DNA from 2 places in the Limosilactobacillus agrestimuris genome. Region 1 is predicted to be linked to the other one. Evidence: a T-box and tRNA genes for the amino acid it is inferred to sense, from the RefSeq annotation. Region 1 holds a T-box; the other holds one or more tRNA genes.
What was found. The T-box of region 1 lies ahead of tyrS (tyrosine--tRNA ligase). A T-box ahead of a tRNA ligase gene usually reads a tRNA of that ligase, here a tRNA-Tyr.
Positions count from the first base shown of each region.

Region 2: it encodes a tRNA-Tyr, which carries the amino acid that the T-box ahead of tyrS (tyrosine--tRNA ligase) is inferred to sense. The anticodon was not compared.

Region 1 is NZ_CALPCW010000002.1:552-3,975, reverse strand. Features, by position in the region: gene NFR46_RS01730 (folate family ECF transporter S component) at 1-308, shown strand, start outside; gene NFR46_RS01725 (hypothetical protein) at 455-1,456, shown strand; T-box leader at 1,554-1,754, shown strand; gene tyrS (tyrosine--tRNA ligase) at 1,809-3,062, shown strand; gene NFR46_RS01715 (hypothetical protein) at 3,188-3,346, shown strand.
Region 2 is NZ_CALPCW010000014.1:36,928-40,351, forward strand. Features, by position in the region: gene NFR46_RS08315 (aspartate-alanine antiporter-like transporter) at 1-463, opposite strand, end outside; gene NFR46_RS08320 (hypothetical protein) at 583-1,224, opposite strand; tRNA gene NFR46_RS08325 (tRNA-Gln) at 1,297-1,368, opposite strand; tRNA gene NFR46_RS08330 (tRNA-Tyr) at 1,379-1,461, opposite strand; gene NFR46_RS08335 (peptide MFS transporter) at 1,607-3,103, opposite strand; gene glsA (glutaminase A) at 3,424-3,424, opposite strand, start outside.

The DNA.
Region 1 (3,424 bases):
TCCCTGGCTTTACACTTTCGGCCTTCGCTTCTGGAGTACTTGCCGGGATGTTCCTGTATAACCAGAAAATTACGTGGCAACGGGCGTTAGTATATGAATTCTTTCAAATCTTGATTACTAACGTTGTTTTTACGACTCTTTGGATTTATATTATGAGTCTAAATTCCGGAAGTACCGGAAGAACATTTTGGGCCCTTTTGCTTATTCGCTTACCCAAAGAAGTTATTACTTGGCCGTTAGAAGGAATTATTGTTTTCTTTATCCTTAGGCGACTGAGTCAAATTTATAGTAGTACAAAGATGAGTTAACGAAGAAAATGGCCTTTAGTGTTTGAAGATTCGAATGCTAAGGGCCTTTATGAATTTTTTATGAAAAAAGCGACTTGAAAATTGAGCTTTGTTCTTTTTATGTTATGATGAAAAATATATTCTGAAATAATTGGAGAGAGTATTAAATGAAGAAACGTTATCATTTGTCCTTAAAGCAGTTTATTCATGACTTGAAGGGACTGGTTAAGCCACATTACCAAGCGTCAATGTGGCCACTCGGCGGAGTAATGATTATTTTCCTTGCGTTATCATTTATCGTTGGTTACTTTGCCCAGGGAATTTTGAGTTCAATGGGAATGGCCATGATGATGATTATGTATGGGATGGCATCACCTGCAGCAATTGGGTTGGCATTGCTTGAATTGCTGATTGCAATCATTATTCTAATTGCATTGTCATTCTTCTATTCATTCTTTACTACCGCTGCACAATTTAATTATCAAGATAAGGTTCGTCATCCTGAACAAATTGTGAGTGCTGGTTCAGTATGGATGCATTACAAGCACTTGCGGAAGAATCAATTATGGCGAATCATCCTTTATACAGGTTTGTTTGTATTCCTCTGGAGCCTACCATTAGATATTATCGGTGGCCTTGTTGCTAAGAACCAAGCCTTAGTAATTGTTTGCCGGATTTTAAATGATATTGTGATGGCATGGAAAGGGATTGAGTATTCACAGGCAAACTTCCTTTACCGTGATCGTCAACCACAATTTCTTGGTCAATCAATGCGTTATGCCCTAACTGCTAGTCGACGGTTTATGGGTGGCCGGAAGTGGAACTACTTGTTAATTATGCTTGTAGTTATTTTCATCCCAATGGTTATCTGGGAAGTAATCTTCGGTGCTTTAGCTTACTGGGGAATCTACACTGCAACGTACCCATTAGTATATGTTGGATTATTATTGATGATCCTTGGCTTTGCAGCTTACTTGCCAGTAATTTTCGCCAGTGGTGCTCTTTACTATGAAGAAGCAAAGAAGACTGCTAATCTTGATGAAGACTTTGCCGGAACATTCAAACCAGTTGCTGAATTAACTGGGGAAGCTTATGTTCATGAAGTCTACACACCAAAGAAGACGAAAAAAGATAAGGCTAAGCAAAATAAACAGAAACAAGAAAAGTAAATAATTATTAAATTAGAGGCTGATGGAAAAACACTTTTCCACCGGCCTCTTTTAGCTTGACAAAGGGTTACTTATCTCGGTACAATAACGGCAACAAATAAAGGCATTGAGGTAATTTAGTAGTCGACTAATCAGTCATCTAGAGATCAGGTGGTTGCTGGAAACCTGACAAGGTTAGCTGACGAATTACACTTACTGAGCTTTTCAATTATGAACGGATCGTCTCGTTATCGACTAGAGAGGTAATTACTTAAAGTAGTTACAATTCAAGGTGGTAACGCGGTAAATCGTCCCTGACTTCGTTATGAAGTTGGGGATTTTTTTAATCCATTATATTAGGAGGCAGATATTAATGAACATTATTGATGAACTCGAATGGCGTGGTGCGATTAACCAAACCACTGATAAGGAAGCACTAAAGGAATTAACTGAAAATAAAAACATCGGCTTATACTGTGGAACAGATCCAACAGGGGACAGTCTCCATATTGGTCACTTGATCCCATTTATGATTTTGAAACGGTTCCAACTTGCTGGACATCACCCGGTAATTATTATCGGTGGTGGGACTGGTGCAATTGGTGATCCATCTGGCCGGAAGACTGAACGGACTCTTCAAACTGAATCTCAATTGGAACATAATAAGAAGGCATTGACCGAACAGATGAAGAAACTCTTCGGCACTGAAAACTTCACTATTGTTGATAACTATACTTGGTTAAAGAACTTTACCATGATTGACTTCTTACGTGACTTTGGGAAGCTCTTTAATGTTAATACCATGTTAAATAAGGAAGTTGTTGCTAGTCGACTTGCTTCAGGAATTTCCTTTACTGAGTTTACCTATCAAATTCTTCAAGCGGTTGATTTTCTGCACCTTTACCAAAATAATAATGTTCAACTTGAAATTGGTGGTTCCGATCAATGGGGAAACATTACTGCTGGGATCGATTTAATTCATAAGGTAGAAGGACCAGATGCAAAGGTATATGGCTTGACGATTCCGTTGATGCTTAAGGCTGACGGGACAAAGTTTGGTAAGACTGCTGGTGGTGCTATTTGGCTTGATCCAAAGAAGACTTCACCATACGAGTTCTACCAATTCTGGATTAATCAAGATGACCGTGATGTTGTTAAATACCTTAAATACTTCACCTTCTTATCTAAAGATGAAATTGATGAGTTGGCAGAAAAGGTTAAGAAGGAGCCGTGGAAGCGTGAAGCTCAACGTCGCTTAGCTGAAGAAGTTACTAAGTTTGTTCATGGTGAAGAAGGGTTAGCTGAAGCACAACGGATTACAAAAGCATTGTTCTCTGGGGATGTTGCTGACTTAACCACTGAGGAGATTGAACAAGCCTTTAGCAATGTTCCTTCTGTAGAGGTAACTAATGAAAAGAAGAATATCATTCTCTGGTTAGTTGACGATACAAAGATTGAACCATCACGTCGTCAGGCACGTCAGGATGTCGAGAATGGTGCAATTCATATTAACGGTGAAAAAGTAACAGATGTAGATGCGGAAATTGATCCTAACAGTCACTTTGATGGGAAGTTCGTAATTGTTCGCCGTGGTAAGAAGCGCTACTTCCTGGTTCGTGTAAAATAATTTTAAAATTAAATTGTTCTGTTTGTGAGTGCTCATGTCATGGATTTGACGAGCACTTTTCATTTTACACTATTATTTGTTAACTATTTAGTGGAAATTATCATAATTGTTCGGCAATGTTGATAATGTATGAAAAATATTTCATATTTATTGTTGACGAAAAGAAAAAAAGAATGTATAGTATAGTTCCTGTTGAGGGAGCAAAGAAATTTGCAATTGTTCAGTCAAACATTTTTATTTCAAGAAAAGTGTTGACTCTTTCTCAATGGGATGGTATATTATAAAAGCTGCTTATTTGAACAACTATTTTTAATTGATTGAAATTAATTAAAAATAGTTGTTGACCTTAAAGTGAGCGTGTG
Region 2 (3,424 bases), on a different contig from region 1:
ACCTGACTGCACTACTAACTGGCAGAGAACCAATTGTCCGTAATGAGCTAGCAACAGTGGATGATTGGGTTAGTGAACCAGCAATAATTCCTGATGCAACTCCTGGTCCAATATGGAATGCAACAAACAACCCCCACGAAACAAGGAAAGCCGTTACCAACCAAAAAATACTGATAATCAAGATTCGCGAACCAAAGATTTTTAAACTGGTTAGCATCTGTGGTCCAATCCGGTAGCCCACTGAAAACATGAAGGCACCAAAGAAGATCGTTCCCAACATCTCATCTCGTGGAAACGCTCCGATCTGGCCAACAATTAAAGTAACAACCAGTGTGGCCACGGTTGCACCAATGCTAAATTTACCCCCAATTTTATAATCCCCAATTGCAAAACCTAGGGCCATACAGATAAATAAGGTAAAAACTTGGTTATGAACCATAAAATGAATAATTGTATCAACCATAAGAATTTCTCTTTTTATACCTCAGACAATCCCTCAATTTTGTTATTACAACCACTCATTTTAACATTATCTAAGAGTGAAGGCTATCAACTCGACCATCTTATTTATCTTTGCGTTAATTAGGATTTTTCTAGTGCCATTAGCCACTCCTTAGTTCCCTGATCTAGTCCTGGATCAATTGCTAATGGAAATGGCTTAAACAAGATTGCAATCTGCTGCCAGTTAATTTGACCATTTTTGTAAATGGTTTGAAGAAGTCGTTGTCGCGTTAATTCTCGAATTTGGTTATTTATTGGCCGGTTCAAAAACGTCATAGCAGTTGCCTTAGTTGCTAGTTCTTCCGCAATCATTTTAGTTAACTCTTCTTTACTAATTGTTCCCGAAACAAGAATTTGTTGTTTCAGTGGAACACTAGGGACCTCACGTTGAATAAAATGTTGGAGGTCTTCCCAACCATCAATTAATTGACGGTAAAATTGCCAAGGAACACGACTATTTAACTTTTTAAGTAGATCTGGAATGGCACTTTCTAAATCTAAACGTTGCTCCTGACAAGTGTCCAAAATTTCAATTAAAAATCGTTGATTACTCTCTTGAATCTTCTTTGCTAATTTCTTCTTACTTGTTAGATTAAATCGTAAAACGACATAGTCAACGAATTGATTATCATCGATTGCAGACTGGTGAGAATGCTTTTTTACTTTAAACTGGTTTAATTGTTTTAGTCGACTTGACTTTGCAAACTGCCCTTGTTTAGGCATTGTAATTTCTCCTTTGCATAGTTTCTTGATAAACAAAAAAGCCACCAACCAAACAGTTGGTGACTTAAGCAGTTGGGCTAGCTGGATTCGAACCAGCGCATGACGGTACCAAAAACCGTTGCCTTACCGCTTGGCTATAGCCCAATAATAAAAGTGGAGGAGGGTGGATTCGAACCGCCGAACCCGAAGGAACGGTTTTACAGACCGTCGCGTTTAGCCAGACTTCGCTACTCCTCCATCACAACGTGAAAGTTATAAGTAACAATCAACGTTTATTATAATATCGAACTTTAGCTAAAATTGCAAGGACTTTTTGAAGAAAAATTTTAAAAAATAAGAAGCCGAGAAAACAAAATCGTTTTTTCTCAGCTTCAAGCTATTATTAATCTACTCCGTCCATTAATTCATGGATCTTTTTAACGAAGAACATCAGAATAATTCCGAAGACAATGCTTACAAGCCCCACAGCAATGAAGTATGGAACTTCAGTTGCGGATGAGTAGTACTTAACAATTTGAGCGTTAACAGCTTGACCAGCTGAATCGGCTAAGAACCACATACTCATCATTTGTGACTTAAACGCTTTAGGTGCAAGCTTGGTGGTTACTGACAAACCGATTGGTGAGATTAACATTTCACCAATTTCAACAATGAACCATGAACCAACAAGCCAGAATGGACTAACCCGTCCTGCTGTCCCAAACATCATCCCTGGTAATGCCATGAGAATATAGGATAATCCGGCAAAGACAAGACCAGCGGAGAACTTGCCAGGAGCACTTGGTTGACCCTTCCAGTGATCCCAAAGGGCAACGAATACTGGTGTTAAAAGCATAATGAATAATGGGTTCAAAGTCTGGAAGTTAGCAGCAGCAAAGTGCCAACTACCAATGTGAAGAACTGTCCGTTGTTCAGCAAACAATGCTAAAACAACTGAACCTGATTCTTCAATTGCCCAGAAGATTGCCGCAGCAATGAAAAGTGGGATATAAGCAAGAACCCGTGACTTTTCAGGCTTAGTAACCTTCTTTGAATTCAACATCATAATGAAGTAGTAGATTGGTAATGCAATCGCAATAAAGGTAATGATGTTGATAATGTTGTTAATGTTAAGTTGGCCTATTGCAGCTAACAAACCAAGAACAACAACTAATACAGCTACCCCAACACAAGTCCAAATAATAATTGGCCGTAAATCATCTTTTTCGATCGGGTCGTTAGGATATAAGCTGTCCTTTGAAAGGTACTTTCGACCATCCAAAGTGTATTGAAGTAAACCAAAGAACATTCCGATTGCAGCAAGTGAGAAGCCAGCGTGGAAGTTCATTTCGTTACCAAATAAATGAAGGCCAAAACCATTAGCAGCCCACGGAACAGCCCATGGAGCAACAGCGGCACCCAGGTTAATCCCGAAAACAAACATACTAAATCCAGAATCACGCCGTTCATCATCGGGACCATACAAACCACCAACCATTTCAGAAACGTTTGGCTTTAATAAACCAGTCCCGGCAACGATTAATGCGATTGAAATATATAAGGCTGTAACACCGGCTGGTAATGATAAGGCAATGTGCCCAAACATAATTAGCACACCACCGATAAAGACGGTCTTACGAGAGCCCCAAACACGGTCAGAAAGCCAACCACCAACAACACTCGAGAGGTAAACTAACGAACCATAGATCGCCATGATTGAAGCAGCAGTGGCTTGGTCCATGCCCAAACCACCCTTAGTGACAGCGTAGTACATGTAGAATAACAGGATTGCCCGCATTCCGTAGTAACTAAACCGTTCCCACATTTCAGTGAAGAACAGTGTAGATAGTCCTCTTGGCTGCCCGAAGAAGGCTGTATCCAAGTTTTTCTCTTTACTCATATAATTCCTCCAAATAATATCTTCAGGAGATAAATTAGGTGTAAAAGTTAATTAAATTAAGAAACTTTCACATTAAAATTTCAGAATATAACCATTATAGGCGTCTATTTGGTAGTCGTCAATTCAAAAATAAATTTTTGATGAGAAAAACATGTTTAAACACTCGTCTTCACACAATTAATCAAAGTCCCTCATGTTATTTTTTAGAAATATAACATGAGTTCACTAAGAATATTAAGAATAGTGTCTGATGTGGCCCAACTTAATAAAGTTAATCTCATTTTCAATTTAAAGGAACACTAAAGCCACTTTCTTAATAGC